3 regions of the Nonomuraea sp. NPDC051298 genome follow, and region 1 is predicted to be linked to each of the others. Evidence: riboswitches for the same ligand, from Rfam matches in the RefSeq annotation. Region 1 holds a riboswitch; each other region holds the start of a gene.
What was found. Region 1 has a riboswitch for cyclic di-AMP ahead of ACZ6S0_RS18970 (hypothetical protein). Riboswitches for the same ligand answer to the same signal wherever they lie in the genome.

Region 1 (10,316 bases):
GGTGAGCGGCCCTACCCGAGCGCGACCTGCTCGGCCAGACCGAGCGGCAGCCCGCCCGACCCGGCGATGCGGTCGTGGAACTCCTTCGGCGAGCCGCGGAACGACTCCCTGATGCGGTCGATCTCGATGGCCCCCGTGAGATAGGAGGGCGCCTGCGTGGGCCAGGCGCAGTAGCGGTTCACCTCGCCCTGCGCCGTGCCCGGCGACAGCGACGCCTTGGTGGCCATGAACGTCTCGGCCTCCTCGATCGGCAGGTCCTCGCAGTGCAGCGCGGTGTCCACGACCATCCGGGCGGCGCGGAAGATCCGGCAGTCGAGGTGCGCCAGCTCGGTGGCGGGGGTGTCGAAGTAGCCCTGCTCGTGCAGGAGCTTCTCGACGTACAGGGCCCAGCCCTCGGTGAAGTACGGCGTCCTGAAGACCTTCCTGACCGTACGGGGGTTGCCCGCCATGTACGACAGGTGCCAGTGGTGCCCGGGGTACGCCTCGTGCACGGCGATCGAGGGCATCTGGGCCCGCGAGTTCGTCCGCAGGCGCTGGCGCACCTGCTCGGGGGTGAAGTCGTCGGGCGTGTACGGCACGAAGAAGATGCCGGTCCGCGAGACCGTGAGCGGCGGCGGGGCCAGGTAGTGGGCCACGGACAGGACCGGCCGGGTGTACTCGGCCGACGGCAGCACCAGGCACTCCTCGCCCTCGGCGAAGGTGACGAGGTCGCGCTCGCGGACGAAGTCGCGGGCCCGCCGGGTCTCCGCCTCGTACTCGGCCCGCATGTCGGCCAGGGTGGGCGGGTGGTCGTCCATGAGCGACTCCATGGCCGCCCGCCAGTCCTGGGTGCCGTTGACCTGGAGTGCCACCTCGCGCATGCGGGCGTCCAGCTCCGCCCAGGCGGCCCGGCCCTTCTGATGCAGCTCGGCGGCGCCGTAGCCGAGCAGCTCGCGCTCGCGCAGCAGCGTGGAGTAGAGCCGCTCCCCCATCCGCCAGGTGCCGCCGCACTCGAAGCCTTCGAGGAACGTCACGAGCGAGTCGAACGCCTGCGCGGCCGGCTCGGCGGCCTCGGCCAGCTTCGCGCGCAGGGCCTCGTCCTCGACCATGCCGGGGATGGTGCGGGTCAGCAGGTTGCGGCCGGTGCGCGCCTGGCCCAGGCCCCGCTTCACCAGCAGCGGGGCGGCGAGGTCGGGGTCGAGGTTCTCCCGGCAGGCCGCGAGCACGCCGGGCACCTCGGCCAGGCGCGACAGGGCCGAGGCCACCAGTTCGTGCTCGGGCTTGAGGCGGCGCTGGAAGGGGGCGTACATCGAGGTGAAGATCGCGGAGAGGTAGGCGGCCGGGTCGCGCCGCCAGTGGGGCCAGGACGCGAGCGCGATCGAGCCCCTCAGCTCCGACAGAACGAGGTCTCTGTCGATCGCGTCGTCCGGCGTGGGGGCCTCGGTGGCCGAGAGGCGTTCGAGCCAGAGCACCTGTTCGCGCTCCTGGGCCTGCCATCCGGAGGCGGTGAGATCGCCGAGTGTGTGATCGTAGCCGTCGGCGCCCAGCGAGGCGGCGACGACGGGACGGGAAGAAAAGTACCACTTAAGAAACTCGTCCACCGATGCACAATATCCTGGGCCAATGCCCCTGCAGATGACCGGAGCGCTAGGCGATCCTGACCTTATCCGCCTCCCCTGGGAGGTCCCCCTGCAAGACTGGCCACAGCACCATCTGGTGGACCTGCCACGCGGCATCTCCCGGCACGTGGTGCGCTTCGCCCGGCTGTCGGGCAAGGTCTACGCGATCAAGGAGATCAGCGAGCGGTACGCCAGGCGGGAGTATCAGCTCCTGTGGGACCTGGCCAGGCTCGACGCGCCCGCCGTGGAGCCGGTCGCGTACGTCACCGGCCGCGAGGACGGGCTCGACGCCGCGCTGATCACCAGGCACCTGCAGTTCTCGCTCCCCTACCGCGCGGTCATGTCGGGCACCCTGCGCCCCGACACGCTCACCCGGCTGCTCGACGCGCTGGCCGTGCTGCTGGTGCGGCTGCACCTGAACGGCTTCTTCTGGGGCGACTGCTCGTTGTCCAACACGTTGTTCCGGCGTGACGCGGGAGCGTTCGCGGCGTACCTGGTGGACGCGGAGACCGGTGAGATGCACCCGATGATCAGCGAGGGGCAGCGGCTGGGCGACATCGACACCGCGCACACGAACATCTTCGGCGAGATGCTCGACCTGGAGGCCGGCGGGCTGCTGCACCCGTCGATCGACCCCATGGAGACGGCCGAGGACGTCGTCGCCCGCTACCACCGCCTGTGGAACGAGATCAACGAGAGCGAGATCATCGACGAGGTCGACTGGCACCGCGTCGAGCACCGCATCCGGCGGCTCAACCTGCTGGGCTTCGACGTGGCCGAGATGATGGTCCGGCGCAAGGTCGGCACCGGACGGCTGATCGTCCGGCCCAAGGTCGTGGACGCCGGCCACCACCAGCGGCGGCTGCTCCGGCTGACCGGTCTCGACGTCGAGGAGAACCAGGCCCGGCGGCTGCTCAACGATCTCGACGGGTTCCGGGTGGCCAAGGGGCTGCGCCACGAGGACGAGGCCATCGTGGCGCACCGGTGGCTGGCGGAGGTGTTCCAGCCGACGGTCGAGGCCATCCCCGTCGAGCTGCGCGGCAAGCTGGAGCCCGCGCAGCTCTTCCACGAGATCCTCGACCACCGCTGGTACCTGTCGGAGCAGGCGGGCTCCGACGTCGGGCTGACCACGGCGGTGACGTCGTACGTGGGCAACATCCTGGTGCACAAGCGCGACGAGCAGGCGCTGCTGCCCGACGAGCCCGCCCCGTAGCCCGGCTGGGGAGGGCGCCGGGTCAGGCGGAGGTCAGCTTGGTGATCTCGGCGACGATGGCGGGCCACAGGGCCGGCGGCAGGTCGTGCCCCATCCCCGGGTACGTCACCAGCCGCGCCCCCGGGATCGCCGCCGCCGTGGCCCGGCCGCCGGCCGGCGGGACGAGCGGGTCGGCCTCCCCGTGCAGCACGAGCGTGGGCACCCGTACCCCGGCCAGCAGCTCCGTACGGTCGCCCGAGGCCATGATGGCGGCCAGTTGCCGCGCCGTCCCCGCCGGGTCGAAGCAACGGTCGTAGGCCAGCCCGGCCCGCGCGACGATCTTCTCCCGGTCCAGCTCGTAGCCGGGTGAGCCGATCGTCGACCAGGTGCGTACGGCCTGCTCCAGCACCGCCGCGCGATCGGCGGGCGGCCGGCTCATCAGGACGGCCGCCGCGGCCTCGGTGGGCGGGGCCACGGAGGGGCCGGGCGTGGACATGATCGAGGTCAGGGTCAGCACCCGCCCGGGGTGCCGGATGGCCAGCGTCTGGGCGACCATGCCGCCCATCGAGGCCCCGACCACGTGGGCGGCGGGCAGGCCGAGGGCGTCCATGAGCGCGGCGGTGTCGTCGGCCAGGTCGTCCAGCAGGTACGGCGCGGGCGCCCCCGCCGAGGGGACGCCCAGGTCGTGGAGGTGCGTGGACAGGCCCGCGTCGCGGTTGTCGAACCGCACGACGTGGTGTCCCTGCTCCACCAGGAGTTCGCAGAGCGCTTCGTCCCACTGGATGAGCTGGGCGCCGAGGCCCATGATCAGGAGCAGCGGGCGTCCTTCTGGAGAGCCGAAGCTCTCGTAGGCGAGGTCGATGCCGTTCGCGGCTACGCGGTTCGTCACGGAGACCAGAATGTCATTCTGGTTCGGGCGGCGTAAAGCAGGGCCCGCGCTCACGATGGGAGGAGTCTCAGCGCACGAGGAGGGGACGGAGGCGGTCGCTGCCGAGCAGCGCGGCGCCCGCGGCGGTCAGGGTGCCGGCCACCAGCACGGTGCTCACGGAACCGCCCTGGTTCTCCACCCCGTCACCGGCCGCGTCGCCGTCGACCGCCGGGGGCTCCTGGTCGGCCGGAGGGGTGGCCGGGTTGTTGTCGCGCTCGGACCAGGCGCCGGTCGAGAACGGCACCGGGTGGTTCTTCTTGCCCACCCCGTCGCCCCACTTGGTGATCACGTAGTCGAGCTCGATGTGGCCCTGGCCGCCGACGCCGTCCACGCCGAGGGTGTCGGCGTTGAAGCTGCCGCCGGTCAGGTCGGCGAACGTCTTGGCGTCGAGGTCCAGCATGATCCCGCGGTTCGACGGTTCGCCCGGCCCGCGGTCGCCCACGAAGAAGGGCGCCTTCTTGCCCTTGTAGACCACGTAGCCCTCGGTCAGGAGCGGCCAGCTCGGGCTCGCGGCCAGGCCCTTCTGCATGGGTTTGCCGCTGGCGGGCAGGCCCGTGTCGCCGGCGCGGCCGGAGGAGTCGTCCCAGAAGTACGAGGCCGTGGTCGACCCTTTGAGCAGGATCTTCTCGTTGTCGGCCGAGTCGGCGTGGGCGGCGGTGCCGACCAGGACGAGCGCGCCGACTGCGATGGCGGTGAGGATGGCGAGGGAACGCAGACCAAAACAGGCAATCATGGAACAGCAACACCCTTCACGGGGGGACAGGGAGGTTGCGCCCGCAAAACGGCACAGCGGGGCACAGCGCTGGGCGTTGACTACGCGGAGCGCACGATGCGTACCTGAGGAAGGGGGCCGTTCAGTTGGCGGCCGTCAGCAAGCGGTCTGGGGGTACGACGCGCTGGTGCATGGGGTATGTCCTCTCCATCACGCCTACCGGGTTAGCTGACGGGTTCGGGCGTGGAGATGCCCTACCGGCACAGGCCGGATTCGCCCCAAGAGGTGGTTCCCCGGCTCCCGAGGGGGTTCGGGATTCGGCGCCGGCCGGCTGCCCTTCTGGGTAAGGACTAGGTCACCGGCTGGTAATGGCGATTACTGTAATGACGGAACCGGACATTGCCAACGTTTCATCATGAATCGGACAAAAGATCTACCTTTGACCGGGAAGAAAAAGGGGGCACGGCATCCCGTACCCCCGGAGAACTCCAGCCTCAGCCGCCGCTCTTGCGCCTGAATGATCTTTTACTCGCAGCCGGACCGTGCGCCCCGTGGATCTTCGATGGGTCGCCGCCCCTGCCACCCGCGCCCGAGCCCGCGTGCTGGCCGCGCTTGCGCTCCAGCGCCTCGCGGAACTTGCGCTTCATCTCGTCCTCGGGAGTTTCGCTGACTTCCGGCTCCGGTGTATCCGCCATGAGGACCTCCAAGGTATTGGGGACAAGTCACAGCTTCGCACGGCACCGCTCACGACGCGAAACCGGCCTCGACCTTGGAGTGTGGCGTGGCGGGCGTACGCAGCCGGTTGTTCGGCAGCGCCACCAGCGCCACCAGGGCGATCACCGCGCCCGCCACCCCGAGCGCGGGGATGACCACCGCGGCCGCGGAGGCGTGCGCGGCCGCCAGACCGTGGACGGGCCAGTTCGGACGTGATGCGCGGCAGCGCCGTGCCCACGATCGTCTGGTCCAGCATCGCCAGGAACATCCCGCCGAGCACGGCGAGCAAGATGAGGCCATTGCCCTTGCTGTCAGTTTTCACCTGTGAAGAGTGATAGGTAAGTCTTGACATGTCAACTTTTCGATATGCTGGCGGGCATGTCCCTACGGATCGCCCTGCTCGGGCTGCTCTCGGCCGTCGGCCCCGCGAGCGGCTATGACCTGGCCAAGAAGTTCGAGCGCTCGCTCAACCACGTCTGGCAGGCCGGGCACACGCAGATCTATCCGGAGCTGGTGAAGATGGCCGCCGACGGGCTCGTGGCGGTCGAGGCGGAGGGGGCGAGAGGGCGCAAGATCTACACGGTCACCGCCGAGGGTGAGCACGAGTTGCGTACGTGGATGGTCGAGCACGCGCCCGCGAGGGCGGTCCGCAGCGAGATCGCGCTTCAGGCGTTCCTGCTGCCGCTGATGGCGCGGGACCAGGCGGTCGGGGTGGTCGAGCGGATCAAGGCGGAGTTCGAGGCGCGGCTGGAGACGCTGGACTGCGAGCCGCGCGACCGCTTCGGCCGGTACGCCCTCGACCTGGGCCTCGCCCAGGCCCGCACCGGCATCCGGTGGGCCGAGGAAACCCTGGCCGACCTCAAAGACCACCAGTAGCCCCGCCGACGGCGCCTTACTCCACACCTTTGCCGCGCGGCGCCTGTGCGGACGGGGGTCAGGGCAGTCGCGACTCAGTCGGCCTTCGCCGCGCGGCGAAGGCGGTAGGCGCTCGCCTTGGCGCGATTCTGGCACGACAGGCCACAGAACCTGCGGGAGGCGTTGCGCGTGCTGTCGAGGAAGACCCGCTCGCAGTTCGCGGCCTCGCAGGACCGGAGTCTCGCCCCCTGACCGACTCCGATCACCATGGCCAGGGCGGTGGCCGCGTCCGCGACCCAGGCGTCGACCAGGCTCGCGTCCGCGCGATGGAAGGCCAGGACGGGGGGCCCGTCCGGTCGGCCGTGCAGGTTGGGGACGGCCGCATGCCGCACGAGCAGCCGATTGAGACCTTCGATCACGGACTCGGCCCGCTCTCCCGCGCCGAAGGCGGGTCGTAGCTGAGCCGCGACGGCCGCGAGCACCTCGGCGTCGGCGGGGGTGAGCGACTCGCTCCGTGCCGACCCGGCCGCCGCGAGCGCCTCCTGGATCGCCGCCCGGCGGTCGGGCCCCGTGGTCGGCGGCGCGACCCGCCGCCCGTACGCCCGGTCGACGGCCAACTCGTTCACCAGAAGGACGGCGCGCTGCACATGCCGCTCGACATAACTGTCTATTTGCGATTGACCAGTGATGCGCCATGGGTCTACCGTCACTGGCGTAGTTTATCTAGACAGTGAGGTATTGATGTCGGAACACGCGGGCCTCTCTCGTAGGATGTGGCACCAGATCGAGCCGGTGCACGCGATGCTGTACTTCTCGCCCCAGGCGTTCGAGGAGGCGGCGCGACTCGGTCACGACGTCGGGTCGAGGTGGCCGAGCTACTTCGCCTGGCGCTGGGCGACACTGGGGGCCGCCGGTCCGCGGCTGGTCACCGCCACCGCCTACAGCTTCAGCCCGGCCATGGTCGCCGGGTACGTTCCGGCGATCTGGGCGACGGCCGCCCCCGAGAAGGTCCTGGACGCCCGGATGCGCGCGGTCGACCGTACCTGTCGCGCCCTGCTCGGCGACCGGCTCGACGGTCCTGACGTCGCCGAGGCGGCGGAGCTGGCCAGGCGGGCGGCGGAGAGCGTGAGCGTGGAGCACCGGCCGCTGGCCGCCGCCAACCTCGACCTGCCCTGGCCCGACGAGCCGCATCTCGTGCTCTGGCAGGCGTACACGGTGCTGCGCGAGCATCGAGGCGACGGGCACCTGACGGCGCTGAGGGCCGCCGACCTCGACGGCTGCGAGGCGCTGGTCTCCTTCGCCGCGATCGGCGCGGCTCCCGTGGCGAACTTCGCCGGACGCGGCTGGGACGAGCAGGAGTGGGCCGCGGCGCACGACCGGCTGGCTCGCCGCGGGCTGGTCGATGCCGACGGGCAGGCCACCGAGCGCGGGCGGGACCTGCGCGACCAGGTGGAGCGGATGACCGACCACCTCGCCGCCGGTCCGTGGCGGGCGCTGGGCGCCGAGCGCGCCGAACGGCTGGCCCAGCTCAACCTCCCGTTGCTGGGCGCCGTCTTCGAGTCCGGCCTGCTGCCGATGACCAGCACGCTGGGCATCGGGAAGGTGCCGGCGCCGGCATGAGACTCGATCCGCTGACCGGCCCGCAGACGCTCGCACGACGGGCCGAGCTGGTGAGCGTCTACCGTGCGGCGTTCACCGGCCCGCCGTGGCATGAGAGCGAGGACGCGGTCGTCGCCTTCCGCGACCGGCTCACCGCCGACACAGCAAGGCCGGGGTTCCGGGCGATCCTGGCCACCGAGGGCGGTCAACCCTGCGGCTTCGGTACGGCGTGGCCGACCGCCTCGCCGTTCCCCACCGGGCGCGCCTACGGCAAGGTGCTCGCGGCACTCGGCCCCGGCCGGACGGCCGAGCTTCTCGTCGGCGCGCTGGAGGTGGACGAACTGGCGGTCGCCCCGCACGCGCGCGGGCAGGGGCTGGCGGGGCGGATTCTCGACCTGCTGTGCGGACAGCGGCGTAGCTGGCTGCTGACCGCACCGAGCGCCCAGGACGCCGTCCGGCTGTACGAGCGGTCCGGCTGGCTGCGAGCCGGCGAGGACTCGGACGTCGTGGTGTTCGTGTCACCTGGCACGCGGCGAGGTCCGGAGCAGCCCCACCCGCCCTCGCGGACGAAGTCGCCGGGCGACCGGGCGGCAGAGGGCGGGTAAAGGGGAGCGGTTCAGTTCGTGGTGTTGTGTTGGAGCACGTCAGGAAATGAACCCCGCGATGAGTATTCTCGGTCGCGACCTGGCGATGGATCTGGGGGCGGCGAGCACGCGCATCTATCTCAAGCGCAAGGGCATCGTGCTCGACGAACCCTCCGCAGTCATGTGCGATGATCGCACAGGCAAGGTCATCCGGTACGGCTCGGAGGCCGCCGCCCCCGAGGCGGGCGGCCGCACGTGCTGGCCGGTCCGTGAGGGGCTGCCGGCCGACGCCGAGCTGGCCCGGCGCATGATCCGCCACTTCCTGCGCAAGGTGCACTGGCACCCGTACGCCCGGCCGCGCGTGGTCATGGCGCTGCCCGGCGACTCCACCCCGATCGACCGCGCGGCGCTGCGCGACATCGCGTACGAGTCGGATGCCAGGACGGTGCACCTCGTCCCGCACGCGCTCGCCGCGGGCCTCGGGTCGGGCCTGACGCTCACGGACCGCACCGGTTACATGGTCATCGACATCGGCACCGACGCCGCCCGCATCGCCGTGCTCTCCGGCGAGTCGGTGGTGGCGACGGGCTCCGTCCCGTACGGCGGGCGCGCGGTGAACAGGGCCATCGCCCGCTACGTCGAGCACGAGCACGGGCTGCTGCTCGACGACGCGGAGGCGGAGTCGGCCAAGCGGCGCGCGGGCGGTGACGACGCGGAGATCGTGGTCACGGCCCGCGACCCCGACACCGGCGGCGAACACGAGCTGGTCCTGCCCGTGGGACGGATCTTCGAGGCGGCCCGGCAACCGGTGGACTCGATCGCGCGGACGGCCATGGAGACGGTCGAACGCTGCCCGGCCGAGCTGGCCGCCGACCTCGGCGAGCGGGGCGCGGTGCTGGTCGGCGGCGGGGCCCTGCTGCGCGGGCTCGGGCACCGGCTGCGCGAGGCCCTCTGCATGCCCGTACGCCGCGCGGAACGCCCGTTGGAGGCCGTGGCGCTCGGGCTCGGCCGGTGCGTGGACGAACTTGGACTGATCGGGAGGATCCGGGGCGGGCGTACATGAGCGACGACCCGTTCCGCACCAGGGACCGGCACGCGGACCTGGCCATCGGGACCGACACCACGCGCGTGACCTCTGACCATCGGCCAGGCTGACCGTCGGCCCCGGCGACCTGCCGTTCGACGGTCCGCCCGTGACCGGCTCGACCCCGTCGGCCAGAACAGGAGGCGACCCATGACCGCGCCCATCACCGTTCCCATGACCGCGCCCACCGCCCCTCTCACTCCCCTGCCCACGACCGGCCCCAGGCGTGTGCGCCCGGCCGTGCCCCCGACTGTGCCCGCGAACGTCCGTGGCATCGACCATGTCGGGGTGACCGTTCCCGATCTCGACGCGGCCACCGAGTTCTTCGCCCGTGCCTTCGGGGCCGAGGTGCTCTACGACACCCTGCCCCGCGAGCACGGGCCCAAGGGCGGCTGGGCGACCGAGCGGCGGCTCGGGGTGCCGCAGGGGACGGTGGAGGTGGCCGTACGCATGCTGCGACTGCCGAACGGCCCGGGGATCGAGCTGTTCGAGTTCGGCGGCCCGCGGCAGGCCCCGGCGGTGGTGCCGTGCGATCTGGGCTGGCAGCACGTCGCCGTGTACGTGGACGACCTGGACGAGGCGCTGCGGAGGGTGATCGAGGCGGGCGGGACGTCGCTGTCGGAGCCGGTGTCCGCGCCGGGACCGGAGGCGGGCCCAGGGGCCGACACAGCGGGCGGGCGCAACAGGTACGTCTACTGCCGCACGCCCTGGGGCGCGACGGTGGAGCTGGTGACGTATCCGGACCCGCAGGCGTACGAGCGGGAGACGAACCTGCGCCGCTGGCGTCCCTAGGAGGGGCGGCCGTAGGAGGGGCGGCCCTGGGAGGGGCGGGCCGCTCCAGGGCCTGTGCGCCCGCCGGGCTCAGCGCTCGTCCACGATCTCTCCCTCCTCGCTCGTCGCGTCCTTGACCAGCGCGAACGCCGGCCCCGACTCGGGCAGGTCGTGCGCGACGGCGACGGCGGCCGCCAGGGTGTCCGGCGAGTCCCAGCACCAGGAGTCCACCCAGGTGCTCTCGTCGACCCTGGCCAGCCGGGTCTGCGTGAGACCGGG
Region 2 (10,316 bases), on a different contig from region 1:
GGGCGGCGCTGAAGTCGCGCGCCGGATCGGGCGGGCCGCCGGTCAGCACGTGCCAGGGGGTGCTGAACGCGGCCACGGCCACGATCACGAGGGCGAGCAGCGCCAGCGCGATCCCGGCCTGCCGTCGCAGCGCGCCGTTCCCTGACGCCGCCACGGCCGCCTCCCCCGTCCCTCCCGCGCCGCCGGAGGCCGCCGCGTCGCCGCCGGGCTCCGGCCCCGAGCGGGACTCACCCCACGCGTGCCGCTCGCCTCCCAGGTCCGCGTCCGACCCCGAACGCCCGTCCGCGCCTGAGTGCGCGTCGCCGTCGGAGTGTGCGGCACCGTCAGAGTGTGCGGCACCGTCAGAGTGTGCGGCACCGTCAGAGTGTGCGGCACCGTCAGAGTGTGCGGCACCGTCAGAGTGTGCGGCGCTCACCCCTACGGCGGCCATCTCTCCGTCCGGCACGTCGCGTTCGCGCGTCCCGGCCGCCGACGTCTCCGCCTCTCGCGCGCCCGTCACCGGCGTCTCCGCTTCCGGCCTGCCGGTGTCGTGCGGCGCGTCTTCCTCATCTCGCCGTTCGCTCATCTGCCTCCCCTTCACACGAGCTGATCCCGCACGTACTCGCGCCACCGCGCCGTCAGCGTGGCGACGGAGAGGCCCAGTGAGGCGAGCGCCCGATCGACGCCCGCCCGCTGGGCCGCACGGTAGAGCCTCACCAGGGTCCCCTCACCGAACCGGTCAGCGAAGAAGCGACACGCCAGCCAAGCCTCCTGGTACGCACGCGCGAGCCGGACCGGGTCGGACCCGTCCGCCGCGAAAGCCGCAGGTCCGGGCAAAGCGCTCGGCAGGCGCCCGGCCCGCGCCTCGGCCGCCAGTTCGGCCGCCGCCGTGGCGACGGGCAACCCGGCGTCGCGGTAGGCCACGTAGTCCGCGAACCCCTCGTAGAGCCAGACCGGCAGGCCCTCGGTCCCGGCCACGACGTGGGTCAGCTCGTGGGTCAGGACGATGTCCTTGCCGGTGGGGTTGAGGGTGGCGAAGAGTTCGGGGACGACGATCACGCGCCCACGGTCGGCCACGGCGGCCAGGCCGTCGAGCCGGTCCACTCCGGCCAGCGCGGCGGCCTCGCGGGCGGACGCCGGAACGACGACGAGCGGTCGTACCCGCCCGCCCAGGACGGCGGAGACACGGAGCCCGGCCGCATCCGCCCTCCGGGCCAGATCAGCGAGCCCGGCGGCGTCGTGCCCGGCGGGCTCATGCCCGCCGGAGTCACGCCCGGCAGAGTCATGCCCGGCCACCACGGAGTGCCTGCCCCGGCTGACGACCGTGCGGCCGGGCCACAGGTCGCGCATCTCCGGGGGCAGGGCAGAGGGATCGGGAAGCGGTGCCGCGCCCGGAACCAGGAGCAGGAGGACGGCCACCACGGCTCGTCGGCTCACCTGCTCGGACACGGGGCCGATCGTAGCCGCCCGGCACTCGTGCCCGCGCTTGCGCGAATCCACGGCCACCGCCCGGCAACCACCACGTGCGCTTGCGCGGACTCACGGCCGCCGCTTGGCAACCACCACGTGCGCTCGGGCGGATTCACGGCTACCGCTTGGCAACCACCACGTGCGCTCGGGCGGATTCACGGCTACCGCTTGGCAACCGCCACGTGCGCTTGGGGGAGTTCGCGGCTGCCGCTTGGCAGCCGCCACGTGCGCTTGCGCGGATTCGTGGCCACCTCCAGGTCACCGCCTCCACCGCCTGGCAGCCGCCGCAGCCGCGTGCTGCGGGGGCGGATTCGCGGCCGCCCGTGGGGACAGGCGAGAGCCCCGCCCGGATCGGGGGGAATCCGGGCGGGGCTTCTTCACATGCCGGGACGGACCGCGCCGACGAAAGACGACTTGCGCCATCCGTCCAGCTTGTCGATGCGTACCCGTTCACCCGTCCGTGGTGAATGGATCATCTTGCCCTTGCCGACGTACATGCCCACGTGGCCGAGCCCGCTGAAGAACAGCAGGTCACCTGGCTTGAGGTTGCGCCAGGAGATCTTGTTCCTGATGCGGGCGAACTGGCTGCTCGCCACGCGCGGGAGCTTGACGCCGGCCTTCTTCCAGGCGAACAGGACGAGGCCGGAGCAGTCAAACGAACCAGGCCCTGTGCCCCCGTACCGATACGGGTCACCGATCTGGTCCTTGGCCGCGGCGACGGCCTTGCGGGCCTTCGCCTGTTGCCGGGCGACCTTGGCGGCCCGTTGCCGGGCAGCCGTGGCCGTCTTCGAGGCGCCGGCGGTGGTGGCCACCGTCGCCGTCGTTCCGGCCGAGTCGCTCGTCGTCGTCGCCTGAGCCGTGGGGGCATGGAGGACAAGACCTCCGGCCGTCACGGTCATCGTGAGTGCTACGCCGCTCAGGGCGAAGCGGGACAGGCGGGGGTTCTGCAGGGAGGTGGACAGGATTTCTCCTCGCGTCTTCCACGAACGCCTACCGGGTTAGCTGACGGATTCGGGCCTGGAAGTAGCCCTACGGCGCGACTCGCGCGCCGACTCACCCCTGATCCCTCGGGAAGAAACGGGATCGCTGGGTCCCCGGCTCCGTGCCTCATGACTGCACGGATTCGGCAGGTCGCCGCCCGATGAGGGTGCTGCTCCTCGAGGGGTATCGGGGGCGACCGGCGGATCTTTGTCTGTCTCACATCGGGAGGACCGATGCCGGTTCGCGGGGGACATGGCTTGTGCACCGCGACGACGCCAGAAGCTACGCCGAAGGTTCAAGGATCGGCAAAGCGCACACCGGGCTGTAAAGATCAGACAGAGGGTGATGTCAGAGCTGAAACCCCTGCTGGAACCCCAAGCTTCGTTACCAGAATGTGACCCTGCTCACACTTGGACACGTCCAAGATTGTCAGGTCCCAGACATCCCTTTCGTCACATCCGTCACACCGACGCCGATTCCGCGAACACCCTCGAACGGCCGCCCACCGGTCCGCCATCACCACACATTTCGCGAAATATCGCCACACTCTACGATCCGTCGCCATACCCAAATGGCCTGAAGAAAGCCCGGTCCTGCCCCGGAGATCAACATAGCTACTATGGTGGATAGTAGCGAAGTCGAAGCGCCTCCGCCGGGGACAGCCGGTGACGAGGACCGAGCGGGAAGCCGGAAGTCAGCGCCGCGCACGAGCGACTCACGCACGAGCGTCCAGCCGCACGCCCACCCCCTACCCTTGACGCGCCGACATTTCGGCGATCGGCTCCGGGGGCGCGAAGAGGCGTAGAAAGCGTTCCGCGGTGGCCCGCGGTCCGGCCAGGGTGAGGTCACCCCGGGTGAGGACGTCGTCGAGAGTGCGGGCGCGGCCGAGCACGGCGGCCAGGGTCTGCGGGCTGGTCTCGATGACCAGGTCCGCCTGTGGCAGGCCGGAGTCGACGCGGGCCAGGTGGAGGCGGTCACGGTCCACCCGCAGCAGGAAATGGTGCTCGCCGAGCCGCAGGCCAACGGCGAGGTGGAGCGCTTCGCCGACAGCGGGCGCGAACAGGGCCTTCAGCGACAGGGCGGCGGAATCGGCGCTGAGCGGGGCACCGTGTGGCAGCGAGGGGGAGCGGCTGCTCCAGCGGGCGAGGTCGGTGACGATGGGCTCCAGTTCGGCGCCCCAATCGGTCAGTTCGTAGATCCAGGAGCCGGCGGGCGGGGAGAGCTTGCGGCGCCGCACGATGCCGGCGTCCGTAAGCTCGCGCAGGCGCTGGGTCAGGATGTCCGCGCTGATCCCCGGCAGACCGGCGCGCAGGTCCGTGAAACGTTTGGGCCCGAGGATCAGCTCCCGCACGACCAGCAGCGCCCAGCGCTCTCCCACGAGCTCGAGAGCGTGCGCGATCGCGCATCCATCGCCGTAACTCCGCTTGCCCGCCATGCTCCTACCCTACCAGCGACAGTCCTTGAATCCATCTTCATAGTTGTCTTTTCCAACTAGAGAGTTGTAGTGTCCGACCATGCAACGGCTGCGAGAGAGGCTCGACATGGACGACCACAACCAAGACAGAAGGCCGCGCGCCCTCGCCGTGTTCCTACGCGTTTACGGCGTGCTGTCGCTCGTGATCTTCGTACCGCTCTTCATCGGGTTCATGGTGCGGACACCCCTGCTGGCGGAGACCGGTGGCCCGCTGAACTGGACGATCTGGAACGACGTCAGCTCCGGCCACGAGCAGGCCCACGTGCCGCCCATGCTGTTCGCGATCTACATCGTGTGGGCCGTGTTCCTCCTGGCGGCGGCCAGGAACCCGGTTGCCCACAGGTCGTTCCTGTCCTTCACGATGTGGGCCAACCTGGCCCACGCCCTGCTCATGGTCGCGCAGGCGGCCACGGACCTGGACCGCTACTGGAGCAAGTTCCTGACCGACATCCCCTTCATCCTGATCCTGGCCCTCGGCATCTTCTTCCTCAGGCCCGCCGAGAAGGTGCCGGCCGAACGATGACCTCGCCCGGGTCAGGGGCGGATGGCGCCGACCAGGTTGCGGCCGTACGCGGAAAGCTTGACGACCTTGACGACGTCGCCCGTCTGCGGCGCGTGGACGATGTCCCCGTTGCCGGCGTAGATGCTGACGTGCCCCAGCCCCTCGCTGAAGATGAGATCCCCCGGCTGCAGGTCGTCGAGGTCCACCTTGCGGTTCGCCCCCCACGCCCACTGCTGCCACGTCGTACGCGGCAACGACACGCCCGCCGCCGCCCAGGACGCCTGCGTCAGCCCGGAGCAGTCGTACCCCCTGGGCCCCGTGCCGCCGTAGATGTACGGCTTGCCCACCTGCGCGTACGCGAACCGCAGCACCGCGGCCGCGTTCCCCGAGGCGGGCCCCGTGTACTTGATGCCGACGCTGTCCGGGTTTCCGGGGTTGTACGCCCCCAGCTTCTTCAGCAGCTTCTTCTGCTGGGTGATCAGCTTCTGCACCTCGGAGCGTTCCTCCTGGACGGAGTCCCGTTCCTTGTCGGCGTCCTTCAGCGCGGCCTCGGCCTTGTCCCGCTCGCCCTTGAGCCCGCGGTTCTCCCGGTCGAACACGGCCAGCTTCTGGGCCCGTTCCCGCGCGAGCTGCCCGGCCACCGCCAGCCCCGCCAGCATCCCCGCGGGGTTCTCCGAGCCGACGATGCCGGGCCAGGAGGTGACGTCCTCGCCGAGCTGGTAGCTGTCGACGGCCATGCCGACCACCTGCGCGCGCAGGTCCGCGACGGTCGCCAGCTTGCGCTTGTAGCCGTCGTTCAGCTTGGTGTAGGTGGTCTTGGCCTTCTTGTAGCGCTCGTTCGCGGTGTTGTACCGGTCGACGACCTTGTCGGCCTGGTCGTTGAGCTTGTCGAGCTTGGCCTTGGCCTGGGCGAGCGTGGGCTCGGGGTCAGCGACGGCCGCTCCGAGAGGAGTCAGCACCAGCCCGAACGCGAGCCCCGCGGCCACCGGTACCCCGCCGAACCTCACAGCGTCGCCTCCCAGGGATTCCACCTGGGGCGAAATAGTACAGAAGGGACGGGTGAGGCATCGCCCAAACCCGGCAATTCATAACTTATGCGCGGCTCAGCCGACGCAGCAGCAAGCCAGACGGAACGGGTCTGGCGCCCATCCGCCTGACCGACTCGGCCACCTCCCGGTCGGACGACACCACGGCGATGGCCCGGCCTGGCGGCTCGGCGCGTACGAGCTGGCGGATGACGTCGTCGGCGATCTCCCCCGGCGCGCTGAACAGCACCCGCACCCCGCGCGGCGCCACCACCTGAACGGGGGCGTTCAGCTCCGCGCCGTCGAACACCACGGTCACCTCGACCCGGGTCTGCGCCACCAGCCCGCCGAGCGCGTTCATGAGCCGGGTGCGCTGGTCGGCGAGGGTGAGTGTGCCGTAGCCGGTCTTGGTGACGTTGTAACCGTCTATGATCAGATGCACCTGCGGCAGCGCGAGGAGCTGGTCGAGGAGCTGGGGGTCGTCGTCGGCCAGGGCTCGCGCGGGCACCCCGCGTACCCCGGGGCGCTCACCGGTGACCGCCGCGACCGAGTCGGCGGGCCGGCTGATCGTGGTGGGCAGGGCCAGCTCGCGGCGCAGCCCGGCCGAGGCGTCCTGCAGCGCGTCGAGCAGCACGCGGATGCGGGCGTCCTCGATGCTCCGGCCCTCGCGGGCGGCCCGGCGCGAGGCTTCGAGCTGCTTCTCCACGTCGGCCAGCCGCTCGCGCAACCGCCGCAGCTCGGACTCCGCGCCGCTGCCCGCGGCGGTGGCGGCCGACCTTGCCTCGTCGGCCGCGTGCTCCATCTCCTCGGCCCGCCGCACCGCCGACTTGGCCCGCTCGCGGGCGTCGTGCAGCTTGCGGCGCAGATCGGAGTTTTCCGCGCGGGCCGCCTTGATCTGCTCGCGCAGCCGGTCGGTCTCCTCCTTGGCCGCGCTCTTCTGCGCGGTGAGCTGCTCGCGCAGCCGCGCCACGGCCTCCTCGCGCTCGGAGCTCTCGGCCGCCACGGCCGTCTGCTCCAGATCGGTACGGGCCGCCTCGATCATCTCCGCCCAGCCCGGCGGCCTGGTGAGGTAGGCTGCCGCGGCCACGAGCACCGGGTCGGCGGCCGGGGGGACGTTGCCCTCGGCCAGCGAGGCGACCAGCTCGGGCCAGCCGGCCGCCACGGACTCGGCGACCAGCTCGCGGAACTTCTTGTCGTTCTCCAGTTGCGCCGCGATGGGGGCCCCGCCCAGCTTGGCCCGTTTGCGGGGGTCGAACTTGGCGATGCCCCGCAGCGGCGGCGGCACGGACGCAGCGGGCACCGCGCCGAGAACCTGAGACGCCAGGTCGACGACGTTGAGCCGCACCTGCTCGGGAAGCGGGCGAGCCAGGCCCTCACCCGCTGAACTCATCCCACTTGTCCCTTCGCGACATGCCCTTTCAGACAAGGGTACGGCTGTTGCGTACCTGACCGTAACGGCCACCCGTATATGGACAAGCGCTTGCTAGGCGGTATACGACTGTCAAAGGGCTCATGTCCACCCGGGAGGCCGGTCATGACCGAGCAACTGCGCACCTCCACCCGTGACCTCGCGGAACTGCGGGAACGCGCCACCGCCTGGCTGCGCTCCCAGGTGGGCGCGAGCGCCGCGGTGTCGGAGATGTCCAGGCCGTCGGAGAACGGGCTGTCGAGCGAGACCCTGTTCTTCACCGCCTCCTGGGACGGAGACGTTACGCGCTGCGTAGCCAGGCTCGCACCTGCGCCCGGGGCGGTTCCGGTCTTCCCGGCGTACGACCTGGGGGCCCAGTTCGAGGTGATGCGCCTGGCCAGGGAAAAAGCTGGGATCCCAGCGCCCCGCGCCCTCTGGTACGAGCCCGACCCCGAGCCGCTCGGCACGCCGTTCCTCGTCATGGAGCGCGCCGAGGGGGACGTCCCCGCGGACGTGATGCCGTACACGTTCGGGGGGTGGCTGCACGACGCGTCCCCCGCCGACCGGCGCAGGCTGCAGGACGCGAGCGTACGGGTCCTGGCCGCGCTGCACCAGACCGCGTTCACGCCCGGGGAACTGGCCCCCTTCGGCCCCGCCGGGCTGCGCGCCCACGTCGACGCCCAGCGGGCCTACTACGAGTGGGCGCACGGCGGGCACCGCATCCCGCTGCTGGAACGGGCGTTCGCCCGACTGGAGGCGATCTGGCCGGACGACCCCGGCCCCGACGTGCTCACCTGGGGCGACGCCCGGATCGGCAACATGATGTTCAGGGACTTCGCCCCGGTCGCGGTGCTCGACTGGGAGATGGCCGCCGTCGGGCCGCGCGAGCTGGACCTCTCCTGGATGATCTTCCTGCACCGCTTCTTCCAGGACCTCACGGAGGACGCGGGCCTGCCCGGCCTGCCCGGTTTCATGCGCCGCGACGACGTCTGCCGCACCTATCGGGAGCTGACCGGCCACGAGCCCCGCGACCTGGACTTCCACGAGCTGTACGCCGCGCTCCGCCACGGCGTCATCATGGCCAGGGTCTGGCGGCGGCGCATCCACTTCGGCGAGCAGCCCATGCCCGACGACCCCGACGACCTGGTGCTGCACCGGGCCACCATCGAACGCCTGCTGGCCGGCTACGAGCCCGCGTCGTAGACCAGCAGCGCCACCTGGACCCGGTTGTTCAGGTCGAGCTTGGTGAGGATCCGCGAGACGTGCGCCTTGACCGTGGGCACGCTCATGAACAGCTCGCGCCCGATCTCGGCGTTCGACCTGCCCTTGCCGACGGCCGTGGCCACCTCCCGCTCGCGTTCGCTGAGGCGGCCGAGCAGCTTCCTGGCTCGCTCGCCGCGCTCGTCGGCCCCGCCGTCGGACACGTGCGCGATGAGCTGCCGGGTCACCGGCGGCGACAGGATCGGCTCGCCCGAGGCCACCCTCCTGATCGCCGCCACCAGGTCGCCGGGCGCGATGTCCTTCAGCAGGAACCCGGCCGCCCCCGCCCGCAACGCCCGCAGCACCTGCGCGTCGGCGTGGAACGTGGTCAGCACCACCACCTCGGGCGGCTCCGAGGCACGGCGCAGCGTCTCGGTGGCGGTGAGCCCGTCGATGCCGGGCATGCGGATGTCCATCAGCACCACGTCAGGACGGTACGCGGCCACCAGGGGCGGCACCTCGGCCCCGTCGCCCGCCTCCGCGACGATCTCGATGTCGCCCGCGCCGCCGAGGATCATCGCCAGCCCGGCCCGCACCATCGCGTCGTCGTCCACGATCAGCACCCTGATCGGCCCGCCGTCCTGTGTGGTCATCCGCCCGCCTCCCACGTCGTGTCCCCCGGCCGCACTACTCACGCGTCCACCTCCTGAGTCGCCTCCACCGGCCAGGGCAGCCAGGCGCTCACCACGAACTCCCCCTCCGGCGTCGCGCCGTGCTCCAGACGGCCGCCCGCGAGTTCGGCCCGCTCGGTCAGCCCGATGAGCCCGGCCCCCGCGCCGGGGATGCGGGCCCCATGGCGGGTCCCGTGGCGGGCCCACAACGGGTTGCGCACCTCCACCGACAGCCCCTTGCCCCGCTCGCCCTCGACGCTGACGGTCACCGGCACCCCGCCCGCGTGCTTGCGCGCGTTGGTGAGCGCCTCCTGGACGATGCGGTAGAGGTTGCGGCCCAGCCCCTCGGGCGCGTCGGCGACGGCCGGTTCGAAGCGTACGTCCATGCCCGCCTGGCGGCACTCCTCCACCAGCGCGGGCAGGTCGGCGAGCGTGGGCTGCGGCCGGTCGGGCACCACGTCGTCGCCGTCGGGGGCCGAGTGGCGCAGCACGCCGATCACCTCCCGCAGGTCCTGCAGCGCCAGGTGGGCGTTGGTCCTGATGGCCCCGGCCGCCCTGGCGATCTCTCCCGGCGGCGCGTCGGGCCGGAACTCCAGCGCGCCCGCGTGCAGGCTCAGCATCGAGATGCGATGGGCCAGCACGTCGTGCATCTCCCTGGCGATGCGCTCGCGTTCGAGCCGCTTGGCCTCCTCGGCGGCGCTGTCGGCCCGCTCCCTGAGCGACCAGACGAGCTGCCGCCTGGCCCTGATCACGATGCCCCACGCGAACACGGTCAGCACGATCGCCCCGCCGACCGCCCCCGTCTCCATCCGGTCGAGGTCGGTCTGGGGTCGCAGCAGGATGTACGGGGCCAGGGTGAGGACGTTGAACAGCGTGACGGGGCCGGAGATCTTGAACGGCCGGTGCACCGCCACCGTGAACAGCGCCACCACCGACGCGCCACCCACCAGCTCCAGGTAGGACGAGAGCAGCGCGGTCACGATCGCGAGCACGACCGGCCACCTGCGCCGCGCCCACACCGCGACACAGGCCAGCGCGCCCATCACCTGCTCGACGGCGACCAGCGGCTCCGGCTGTTGCTGGCTCTCCAGCTCGGCCAGCGACAGGAACGTGAAGCCGCAGGCCACCAGGAACAGGAGCGTGTCGACGATCCAGTCGCGCGTCGAGCGCCGCACGCGCCGCCCCTCACGGGGGTCGCCGAGCAGCACGGACGGCAGCACCCACCGGTATTCGTGGGCGTGCGCGCCGTCTCCCCGCAGTTCCGTCACGTTCATCGAGGTTACGGCCTGTCGCGGGCGGATGACAGCGACCAAAGTCGGTACCGGACGAGACCGACGGACGACGCGGGAGGCCGGGCGGCAGGGCGAGGCTGTTGCCATGCAAGCGGTGTTGACGGTGTTCGGCTGGCTGTTGCTCGTCCAAGGGGCGGGCGGCCTGGTGAACACCCTGCTGGGATGGTGGCGGTGGGCCCACGACCTGCTCGTGGTCAACCTCCTGCCGGTCCTGAAGGGATATGAGGTGTTCGCGTCCATCGTGATCGGGGTGCTCGGCTTCGCGCTGCTGGCCGTGGCCGGGTCGGTGCGGCGAGCGGAGGGCGGGGAATGAG
Region 3 (10,316 bases), on a different contig from region 1:
CTGCGCCGCTCTTCGCCGGGCCGCCTCGGCGGCGGCCCGCTGCCTGGCCTCCGCGGCCCGCCTGCGCGCCGCCGCCGCCATCCTGCGCCGCGCCGCCTCGGCGGCCCGCCTCCTGGCCGCCTCCACGGCCCTGCGCCTGGCGGCTTCCGCGGCCCGCCTCCTGGCCGCCTCCGCCGCCCTGCGCCGGGCCTCCTCCGCGGCCCGTCTCCTGGCCGCCGCGAGGGCCGCCCGCCGGGCAGCGGCCTGCGCCGCCCGCCTGGCCGCGAGGCTGACCCCGACCCTGACCACGACCGCGGCCGCGAACCAGAAGAGCTGCCCGTCGGGGTCGCTCGCGGTCACCGGGCTGTTGCCCGCGTAGGCGTAGGCGTTGAGTTGCTGCGGGTTCTCCGCGTCGATGATCGGGTCCACCGACAGGAAGCGGCCGAGCTTGGGATCGTACTCGCGGGCCCCGAGGTGGACGAGCCCGGTGGTCGGATCCTCGGTGCCGCCGACGAACCCGCGTTGCCCCGGCCACCAGGACGGTGGTGTCCCGCGATCCTCTCCGAACGGGGTCTGCCTGCGGACGGCCAGGTCCCCGGTGGCGGCGTTCACCGCGGCCTGTGCGGTGCCCTGGTGGTCGTTGGCCATGAACGAGACCTGGTTGTCCGGCGTGCGGACCGCGATGGCCTCGCCGCCGACGGTGTAGTAGCGGGTCTGCTCGACGACGTCCTTGGCGTGGTCGAGGCGCAGCTCCATGTCGTCGATGTAGAGGGTGGTGTCGGCCGGAGTCTTGCGGATGAGGCGGTCGCCGTCGGCGTCGTAGACGAACGACGTGGTCTTGCCCGCTTCCGTCACCGACTCCAGGTTGCCTTCGGCGTCCCAGACGAGGCTCTGGTCGGAGGCGCCGACCTTGCGCCTGGTGGTGTTGCCGGCGGCGTCGTACTCGAACAGGTCGGACCCCACGGCCTGCAGCGCGTGCGGCTGCTCGCCGCCGGGGGCGGGGTAGGTGTAGTCGCGGACCTGCTCGCCCGCGCCGCCGAAGGCGTGCTTGGTCTCCTTGGTCCGGTTGCCGGTGGGGTCGTAGGCGTAGCTGACCGCGTACGGGGCCACGCCGCCGACCTTGCCCGCGGCCGGGCCGGAGGCGCAGTCGTCCGTGGCCGTCCACGCCGAGGTCAGCCGGCGCAGGTGGTCATAGGTGAAGCACTGCGTGTCCTGGTTCGCCCGGTCGGTGATCTTGGTGATGTTGCCGATGGAGTCGTAGGCGTAGTTGAGGTCGAGGTCGGTCCTGGTCGTGCCCTCGCGGTCCAGCCGCATGCCGGTCAGCCTGCGGGTGGACTCGTCGTGCGTGTAGGTGAGCCAGGTCTTCCTGCCGCCTTCGCCCAGCTCGTACTGCAGGGTCTCGCCGAGCTTGGAGTAGCGGGTGGCCGTCACGTAGGCGGACAAACCGGTGACCTTGGTCGGCTGGCTCAGCTCGTCGTAGCTGTAGACGACCTGCTCCTCGGCCAGGCCGCCGGCGGCGGGGAAGCTGACGGACTGGACCTGGTCGTCGAGCGTGTAGCGGGTGTTGAGCTGGTAGGAACCGGCCAGCTTGCCCTCCCGCTCGGGGACGGTGACCGTCTGGCGCAGGGCGCGGTAGTCGGCGTCGATCGCGTTGATCTCGGCCCGGTACGCCTGCCCGTCCACGTAGCGGATGCTGGCGTTCATGTGGCCCCTGGCCAGGGCGTCGTACTTCCACTCGGCCAGCAGCGGCCCCGTGGACGACCCCTCGCGCAGCTCCGTCTTGCGGCCGAGGGTGTCATAGCCGTACCACAACGTCTTGCCGCGCGAGTCGGTCGTGGAGACCAGCTCGTCGGCGTCGTTGTACGTCATGGTGGTGACGCCCTTGTCCGGGTCCTCGGTCCTGATCTCCCGGCCGCGCAGGTCGTAGTGGTGCCGCCACACGTTCCCGGCGGGGTCGGTCACGGTGGACAGGCGTCCGGCGTGGTCGTAGGTGTACGTGGTGGACTCGTACGCGCCGGTCGGGGTGGCCCCCTTGTACTGGCGCAGCTCGATCAGCCGGTCCTCGGCGTCCCCGATCCGGGTGGTCGCGGTGCCGCCGGGCGGCGGCGTCACGTGCACCCGGTCACCCTCCTCCTTGACGGTGACCCGGTACTTCTCCACCCCCTTGGCCTTGAGGATCTCCGCGTTGACCTCGCCCGCGCCGTCGAACGCCGACACGACCTGAGCGGGCACGTCGGCGTCGGCCACCGCGAGCAAGCTGGTGGACGGCGTGCCGGTGGCGAAGTAGCCGGTGTTCTCCTTGTGCTTCTCACCCTGGGAGTTGTAGAAGGTGTCGGTGATCGTTCGGCCGTCACGCAGCGCGGGATCGGTCGTCTGGTCGTCCCTGGGCGCGGGTTCCTGGGTCTGGCGCTCGCGCATCAGGCCGTCGTACAGCTCGTGGCTGCTGGTGTAGGTGCCGTCGGCGTTGAGCGTCTTGGTGGTGACGACGCTGGGGCCGTTCGTGCGCACCGTGTAGGAGTATTCCGTGTTCGGCGACTGGCCCGCCGCCTTGCTGCGGTCGGGCTGCCAGACCTTGGTCAACCGGCCGAGGGCGTCGTACTCCAGGTCGACGCGCCGGTTGCCGGCGTCGATCTCGGCGACCGGCTCGCCCCAGGCCGGGTTGATCAGGGTGCGCTCGACGTGGCCGAGCTGGTTGGTCTCCGTGGTCTCCGTCGCGGGAGCGCCCGAGGACGGGCTGTAGACGGTGACGGACCTGGTGCCGACCGGATCCGTCTCGCTCGTCTCCCGGCCGTACACGTCGTAGGTGTGGGCGCGATCGGTGATCGTGGTCCCGTCCGCCGAGACCAGCTCCTGCACCGAGGTCACGTCACCCTTGGTCGGGGCCTGCCCGAACGCCTTGCCGTCGTAGTGGACCTTCTCGTCCGAGATGATCTCGCCGGCGGACAGCGTGGACAGGGCCGTGCCGCAGCCAGCCGCGACCTTCTGGACCCTGCTGGGGTAGTCGAGCATCCACGACGTGTCGTTGCGGGCGTAGGTGAACCGGGTGCACTGATCATCGTCCCCGTCGGCCAGGTCGCCCCGCTCGTCCACCTGGAGGAGGAGGCCCTTGGCGTCGTACGAGCGCTCCTCACCGGTACGCCGCCACCCGCCGCCCGCCACGGCGGTACGGGTGACCATGGACTTCGCCTCCACCAGGTGCGCGGCCTTGGTGACGCCGCCCTGCGTGGACTCGGCCGTCTTCACCGACCACGGTTCCTCCAGGGACGCGGTCAGCACCGACCCGCCGTCGCCGTCGAAGAGGATCTCCTCGCGCTCCAACCCGGCGTACTGGTCGAGGTCGTCGAGCTTGACGCCCTCGGAGTCCTCGACCTGCGCGCTGCGCTTGGAGCCGTCGGCCAGCTTGTCACCGTGCAGGCCCCGGAAGTAGCGGAACTCCGTGAGGGTCCGCCTGGTGTCCTGCCCGTCGCCCTCGCGCACGCGTACCCGGCCGAAGCCGCGGAAGTCGGACCACGTGCGGTGCTCGGGCTTGACCAGGATGTTCTCGGCGTAGCGCCAGCCGGCGCCGCCGAGGTACTCGTAGTCGGTGACCAGGTCGGGGGAGCCCGCGACCCGGTCGACCTCGACGGTCTGCGTGACCACGTACTTGTGGAACCAGTCGGTGACCTCGGCCTCGTTCGGCGGGGCCCACCGCTGGGGGAAGCAGCGCCTGGCGTTCTTGTCCGCCGCGGGAACGTCGCCCGGCTTGCAGTCGGCCGCCGAGTAGTTGATCCGCAGCTCGCCGCCCGACTCGTTGCCGATCGCCTGCACCCGCCACTTGACCAGCGGAGCGCGGCCCTCGAGCGCGTCCACCCGGTTGGGAAGCTGGACGCCGGTGAACGTGACCGGAGGCAGGGAGAGCGTGCCCCCGACGTGGCCGGTCTGCTGGATCGAGGCCAGCCACAGGGCCGGGCTCATGCCGTCACCCGAGGCGGGGAACTGGTGGGTCAGGGTCCAGGAGTCGACGGGGGTGTACTGGCCGGCGCCGTTGCCGAGCTGGGTGGTGACCTTGGTCAGCCGCTTGCGGCTGAAGAACGTCGGCGCCAGCCTGTCCGTGCACTTCACCCCGGCGTCGCAGATCTGGTCGAACGGCACGTCCGGCCAGCGGCTCGCGGTCTCCTTCTTCAGCTCTCCTGGCGCGCACGTCACCGTGCCGCCCGGCAGGCACCGCTCGGCCACGTCGAACACCACCCGGGCCGCGGGGGCCCTGGTGAACAGCTCGCCGCTCAGGTAGCCGTAGTCGATGCGCGTCAGGTAGGCGGCGCGCACGTACGAGGTGCCCAGCTCGGGCTTCATGCTGCGGCCGTAGTGGTTGGTCTCGCGCTCGTACCAGTAGGTGGTGGCGTTGCCGTGGGTGTCCACGGCCAGGTCCAGGTTCCACCGGTACGCCTGCTGGCACCAGGCGTTGGCCGGGGTGCTGTTGTAGCAGGGTTCCCCGCTGTTGTTGCCGAACACCGGCACCGTCTGCACGGACTTGGTCTCCGCCTTGCCGGTCGCCCAGCCGGGCAGCCGGTTCAGGCCGAAGGTGTACTGGGAGCCGTCGGGCGTGGTGACCCGCCAGTACTCGCCGTTGTTGTCGCCGTTCGTCGCGCCGGTCAGCGCCTCGATCCTGGTGCCGTCGTCGCGCTTGGGCCGCCACTGCTTCGTGGTGGCGTCCTTGACCAGCTCGACCGACGAACTGCCCAGCGACAGAACCGCGTTGTCCTGGTCCCAGCACAGATCGCCGGTCTTCTTACCGTCGATCATGCACGACTTGTAACGACGCTCGACGAAGCCGCCGGGACCGAGTTCGAAGCCCTCACCCGCCCAGGACGCCTGGTTGTTGGTGGAGGCGGTGCGCCCGTCCACGCTCTGCGAGGAGTAGCCGAGCGAGATCTGCGGCTCGTCCCCGCCCAGCGACGGCGGGGTACGCAGGTCGTAACCCCAGGTGAAGTCACCCGACTGGGTGCCCACGCTCCAGTCGGCGGAGGCGGCCAGCGAGGTGGCCGAGTGGTCGCCTGACTGGCCGGAGGCGGCGGCCGTCACCGCGTAGACCGCGCCGGTCTCGAACTCCGCGGTCAGCGTACCGGCCTGGGGATCGTTCCTGCCGGCGACCGGCTCGGGTTGCGGGCAGGCCGCGGTGGCGGTGGCCGCCTTCAGGCCGCACTCGGCCAGCTTGACCAGCCGCAGCCGAGCCCCGTAGTCGCCGCCGTAGGCGTACCGGAAGCCGGAGTAATCGATCTCCAGCCGGGTCTGCCCGGCGGCCTTGGCCGCGGGCACGCCCTGACCAGGAGAGACGCGCAGCGCCAGGCCGAGCAGGTCGGTGTCGAGCAACTCCACCGTGACCGGCTCCACCTCGGCAGCGGCCGCGGTCTTGGCCTGTTGCGGAGCCAGGCGGACCGGGAAATCGGCCGCGAGGGTCTTGGCGGCGCTCCCGCCGAGCTCCGCCTTCTGCGGCTTCGGCCAGGTGACGCCCGGCGGTGCGCTCCATGCCTGCTTGGCAATCGGATTCTCGAGCGGCGCCTTGACGGGCACCTGCCCGCCCGTGACCGGCGTCTCCTTCTGCACGGACGGGGCCGGACGGGGAGCCGCATAGGCGGGCACGGCGTACGCCATCTCCACCAGCAGGACGACGGCGAGAACCGGAGCCAGCCTGCGCGGCCAGCGCGATTCACGCTTGACGCCTTCGAAACGATTCCAGGAGGCGTCCGGGTGAACGGGATCGGGAGGTGTCGGCTGAAGGCCGTTCCATCGGGACTCGGGCAGGTCTAACTCACTGGGCAGATCCATGAACCTTCTCCAGAGGGCTGCCGGTCGGGACGTACGGGGGCGGGGCCTCACCCGTTTCGAACAGGAGCTGGCGCGTGAGGCGATGAGCCCTCGAGCGTGTCCGCGATCACAGATTGGTGATCGGATCGTCGCGCTCGTCCGGCCGTAGGTCCAGACTTCTGCGCATTCTGCTCACCCGCTTCTCGGCGGCAGAGGCGGCCCCTACGCGGTCGAGGGGCGGCAGGCGGCGGCGCGGTCCTCGAGGAGGGCGCGTTCGCGGGAGTTGCGGGTCAGGCCCGCCGCCCGCTCGAACTCCGCCCGCGCCTCCTCCGTGCGGCCCAGCTTGGCCAGCAGGTCCCCGCGTACGCTCGGCAGCAGGTGGTAGCCCTTGAGCGACGGCTCGTCCACGATCTGGTCGAGCAGCTCCAGCCCGGCCGCCGGCCCGTAGGCCATCGACAGCGCCACGGCCCGGTTGAGCTCCACCACGGGCGAGCGCGACAGGCGGGCCAGCGACTCGTACAGGCTCGCGATGCGCCCCCAGTCGGTGTCCTCCGGGTCGACGGCGCGGGCGTGGCAGGCGGCGATGGCGGCCTGCAGCGCGTACGGGCCGGGCGTGCCCGACAGCGACTCGGCGAGGTCGAGCGCGGCCAGACCACGGCCGATGAGGAGCCGGTCCCAGCGGGCGCGGTTCTGCTCCAGCAGCAGGATCGGCTCGCCCGACGGCCCCACCCGGGCGGCCGACCTGGACGCCTGGATCTCCATGAGCGCGACCAGGCCGTGCACCTCGGGCTCCTTGGGCATGAGACCGGACAGCACGCGGCCGAGCCGCAGCGCGTCCTCGCACAGCGCGGGACGCATCCAGTCGTCGCCGGCCGTGGCCGAGTAGCCCTCGTTGAAGATCAGGTAGATGACCTCCAGCACGGACGACAGGCGGCCCGCCAACTCCGCCCCCTGGGGCACCTCGAACGGGATCCCCTTGTCGGCCAGCGTGCGCTTGGCGCGGACGACGCGCTGCGCCACGGTGGACTCCGAGACCAGGAACGCCCGCGCGATCTCGTCGGTCGTCAGGCCGCCGAGCACGCGCAGGGTCAGCGCCACCCGCGCCTCCATCGACAGGGCGGGGTGGCAGGCCGTGAACACCAGCCGCAGCAGGTCGTCCTCGATCTCGTCGACCTCGGGAAGCTCGTCCTCCAGGTCGATGCGGTGGCCGAGTTCGACGAGGTTGCGCTGGAGGCGTTCGTTCCTGCGGATGAGGTCGATGGCGCGGCGTTTGGAGACCGTCATCAGCCAGGCGCCGGGGTTGCGCGGCACGCCGGACTCCGGCCACTGCTCCAGCGCGGCGACCAGGGCGTCCTGTGCCAGCTCCTCGGCGAGGCCGACGTCGCGCACCAGCCCGGCGAGCCCGGCGATGAGCCGGGCCGCCTCGATCCGCCAGACCGCCTCGATGGCGCGATGGGTGTCGGAAGCCGTCACCGGCCCATGAGACCAGCCCCGCCCCTCCCGCCGCAACCCGAGCCGGTGGGACGGGTCACGCGTCGGGGGTGTCCACGCCCAGGCGCTCGCGCAGCGCCTCCTCGCGCTCGCGCTCGTCCGCGGGCATCGAGTCGTCCGGTACGTCCGAGGCGTCGAACACCTGCCACACGTCCAGCCCCACCCCCTCGTGCCCCGGCGGCACCGGCACGCGCAGGGCCCACTCGACGGCCTCCTCCCGCGACTTGACCTGGATCAGCCAGAACCCGGCGATCAGCTCCTTGGCCTCCGTGAACGGCCCGTCGATCACGCTGGCCCGGCCCCCGCTGTAGGCGATCTGCGCGCCGTGCGAGCTGGGGTAGAGCCCCTCGGCCGCGAGCAGCACCCCGGCCTTGGCCAGGGACTCGTTGTAGGCGTGCATGTTGTCCACCAGCTCCTGGCTGGGCAGCGTCCCGGCCTCTGTCTCGGCGTTGGCCTTGCCCACGATCATGAACTTCATCGGTGTCGTCTCCTTCGGGGCGTGGCGGCCTCGGTGGCCGTCCTCGTCGACGCGTCGAACGGCCGGGCCGCGGATCGACACTACGCCGTCGTGGGGTCGTGGGGTCGTGGGGTCGTGGGGTCGTGGGGTCGTGGCGTCGTGTGCGCGGGAACGCGCCGAGCGCGCGGCCCCGGGATGGGGCCGCGCGCTCGGCGGAGGGGGTGGGGGGAGGCGGGTCAGACGGCGTAGTCGGGGTAGCCGTAGCCGACGACCTGCGACTTCGGACGGACGCGCTCCTCCACCTTGCCGTTGCCGGTGTTGCCCTCGACGGTGGAGATGGTGCCGTCCTGGTTGTCCTTCAGCACGAAGCCGACGTGCTCGATGTCGCTCAGCGCCTTGCTGCCGCCCCAGGAGAAGAACACCACGGCGCCGGGCTTCGGGACGGTGCCGAAGCGGTTGTTGGCCGCGAACCACTTGGCGTGGGTCACGGTGTAGGCGTCCCAGCCGATCTGCTGGCGGGCGCCGGTCTGGTCGCCGACCCAGGAGACGAACATCGCGCACCAGGCGGCGTTCAGGTACGCGGCGCGGTTGCCGCCGTCACGGGCGATGGTCTCGGCGGCTCGCTGCGAGGCGGCGTACCACTGCTGGTACTTGGTGCCGCCGCCGTAGGAGTTCTCGGAGGTGCCGATCTGGGACTTGGCCAGGGCCAGGACCTGCTCGGCGGTGACGTTGACCTTGTTCTCGCTCGCCGCGCCGTCCTTATGGGCGGCGACGGCGGCGTCCGGGTGCCTGGCTCCGGTGGCCGCGGCGACGCCGATCGCGGAGTCGGCGCTGGCCGTGACGGCGTGGGAGCCGAGGGCCGTGGCGATGACGGTCGCGCCGACGAAGGTGCTGACGAGGGCGCGGACCAGAGGGCTCTTCGAGGTATCGGTAATACGGTGCTTGGCCATCGAGGGGGTTACTCCTTGCTTCCATGCCGCTTACCGGGTTAGCTGACGGGTTCGGACGTGGAAGCTGCCCTACGGCACCGAAGTGCCGATTCACCCCAAGGAACGTGGGTCCCCGGTTCCGCCCGCAGGCGGATTCAGCGGTCACAGGACGATCCTGTGATCTGTCGTGCGATGGTCGACACAGCCGGACAAACCGGTCATATGCCTCAAGTAGTCATCTAAGGTAATACATGAGGCAAGGGGATGACAAACCCCTAAACGCGATGTCAGTCCAGTTGTCTCCGCGCGGCGGCCAGAAGCCCCATCATGGCAAGGGATTCGTCGAGGGGCATGATCGAGGATTCGGTCTTTCCCTCGGCCACCGCGGCGCGGACCTCGCGCAGCTCACCGGCGTATCCGTTGTCGGCGGGATCGAGCACCAGCTCCTCCGGCTCCATGCCGGGCCCGGTGAGCAGGATCCGCTCCGGCGCCCAGAACGGCGCCGCGAGGTCCGCTCGCATCGATGTCCCGACAACGCCGGCCTGGTTCGGGTAATTCCCCAGCAGCGACGACGCCACGAGCGCGTGCCGCCCTCCGGGGTAGAGCAGGAGCCCGGCCACCTCCGCGTCCACCCCGGTCGGGGCCAGCGAGCCGGTGACGCGCAGCTCGGAGGGCGCGCCCAGGAGCAACTGGGCCAGGCCGAACGGGTAGATCCCCAGGTCGAGGAGGGAGCCGCCGCCCAGCTCCGGCGCCCACAGCCGGTGCGCGGGGTCGTACGGCGCGGCGAACCCGAACGTGGCCTGCACCGACCGGATCTCGCCGAAGCGCGGGTCGGCCGCGATCCGCTGGATGAGGGGGTTGAACCTCATCCACATCGCCTCCATCAGGAACACGCCCGCCTCGCGCGCCAGGCGTACCATCTTCGCCGCGTCGTCCACGGTCGCGGCCAGCGGCTTCTCGCACAGCACGGCCTTGCCCGCGGCGATGGCCGCCTCGGCCACCTCCAGGTGCTGCGCGTGCGGCGTGGCCACGTAGACGGCGTCCACGGCCGGGTCGGCGCACAGCTCGGCGTAGGAGCCGTACGCCGACTCCGCGCCCAGTGTCGAGGCCAGGTCCTGCGCCCTGGTCAGGTCTCTGGATCCGACGGCGGCCACCCGCATACCGGGCTCCGCCACGATCGCCGTGCCCACCCTGCGGGCGATGGCTCCGGTCGCGGCTATTCCCCATGTGAAATCTCGCACGCGGGAGATCGTATATGGAAGGTAAAAAATCAGGTAAAAGAGGTGCTCGTTACTAAGAAATGCTGTCAAATGACACATCGGTCACAGGGGTCACTCACATCATGTTGAACGTCTCCGGATCCGGCCCCAGTCGCAGCCCCTTGTTCAGCGCGCCGATGGCCGCAATGTCCTCGGCGTCGAGAATGAAGTCGAAGACGTCGATGTTCTCGGCGATCCGCGTGGGCGTCACCGACTTCGGGATCACCACGTTGCCGAGCTGAAGGTGCCAGCGGAGCACGATCTGGGCCGGTGTCCTGCCGTACTTGTCCGACAGCACCCCCAGCGCCGGGTCGTCCAGCAGCCCCCTGCCCTGGCCCAGCGGGCTCCACGCCTCGGTGAGGATGCCGTTGGCCTCGTGGAAGGCCCGCAGCTCCCGCTGCTGCAGGTACGGGTGCA

Region 2: it holds a riboswitch for cyclic di-AMP, as region 1 does, so the genes downstream of both, ACZ6S0_RS07535 (C40 family peptidase) here and ACZ6S0_RS18970 (hypothetical protein) in region 1, are expected to answer to the same signal.
Region 3: it holds a riboswitch for cyclic di-AMP, as region 1 does, so the genes downstream of both, ACZ6S0_RS29860 (CHAP domain-containing protein) here and ACZ6S0_RS18970 (hypothetical protein) in region 1, are expected to answer to the same signal.

Annotation. Positions count from the first base shown of each region.
Region 1 covers NZ_JBVJIM010000005.1:417,436-427,751, reverse strand. Annotated here, with positions in the region: gene ACZ6S0_RS18990 (class II aldolase/adducin family protein) at 1-5, shown strand, start outside; gene ACZ6S0_RS18985 (DUF885 domain-containing protein) at 12-1,580, opposite strand; gene ACZ6S0_RS18980 (DUF4032 domain-containing protein) at 1,603-2,811, shown strand; gene ACZ6S0_RS18975 (alpha/beta fold hydrolase) at 2,834-3,679, opposite strand; gene ACZ6S0_RS18970 (hypothetical protein) at 3,747-4,451, opposite strand; cyclic di-AMP (ydaO/yuaA leader) riboswitch at 4,629-4,763, opposite strand; gene ACZ6S0_RS18965 (DUF5302 domain-containing protein) at 4,925-5,125, opposite strand; gene ACZ6S0_RS18960 (hypothetical protein) at 5,175-5,303, opposite strand; gene ACZ6S0_RS18955 (PadR family transcriptional regulator) at 5,523-6,020, shown strand; gene ACZ6S0_RS18950 (CGNR zinc finger domain-containing protein) at 6,095-6,625, opposite strand; gene ACZ6S0_RS18945 (SCO6745 family protein) at 6,741-7,619, shown strand; gene ACZ6S0_RS18940 (GNAT family N-acetyltransferase) at 7,616-8,203, shown strand; gene ACZ6S0_RS18935 (rod shape-determining protein) at 8,262-9,245, shown strand; gene ACZ6S0_RS18930 (VOC family protein) at 9,417-10,058, shown strand; gene ACZ6S0_RS18925 (hypothetical protein) at 10,128-10,316, opposite strand, start outside.
Region 2 covers NZ_JBVJIM010000002.1:476,713-487,028, reverse strand. Annotated here, with positions in the region: gene ACZ6S0_RS07545 (M48 family metallopeptidase) at 1-154, opposite strand, end outside; gene ACZ6S0_RS07540 (gluzincin family metallopeptidase) at 577-1,428, opposite strand; gene ACZ6S0_RS07535 (C40 family peptidase) at 1,827-2,261, opposite strand; cyclic di-AMP (ydaO/yuaA leader) riboswitch at 2,422-2,588, opposite strand; gene ACZ6S0_RS07530 (winged helix-turn-helix transcriptional regulator) at 3,179-3,865, opposite strand; gene ACZ6S0_RS07525 (DUF6632 domain-containing protein) at 3,945-4,427, shown strand; gene ACZ6S0_RS07520 (C40 family peptidase) at 4,439-5,413, opposite strand; gene ACZ6S0_RS07515 (NYN domain-containing protein) at 5,499-6,821, opposite strand; gene ACZ6S0_RS07510 (phosphotransferase family protein) at 6,966-8,042, shown strand; gene ACZ6S0_RS07505 (response regulator) at 8,024-8,692, opposite strand; gene ACZ6S0_RS07500 (sensor histidine kinase) at 8,731-9,978, opposite strand; gene ACZ6S0_RS07495 (hypothetical protein) at 10,088-10,315, shown strand; gene ACZ6S0_RS07490 (PH domain-containing protein) at 10,312-10,316, shown strand, end outside.
Region 3 covers NZ_JBVJIM010000011.1:314,369-324,684, reverse strand. Annotated here, with positions in the region: gene ACZ6S0_RS29875 (RHS repeat-associated core domain-containing protein) at 1-5,784, opposite strand, end outside; gene ACZ6S0_RS29870 (RNA polymerase sigma factor) at 5,986-7,236, opposite strand; gene ACZ6S0_RS29865 (YciI family protein) at 7,292-7,732, opposite strand; gene ACZ6S0_RS29860 (CHAP domain-containing protein) at 7,948-8,661, opposite strand; cyclic di-AMP (ydaO/yuaA leader) riboswitch at 8,674-8,811, opposite strand; gene ACZ6S0_RS29855 (Gfo/Idh/MocA family protein) at 8,928-9,881, opposite strand; gene ACZ6S0_RS29850 (aldo/keto reductase) at 9,976-10,316, opposite strand, start outside.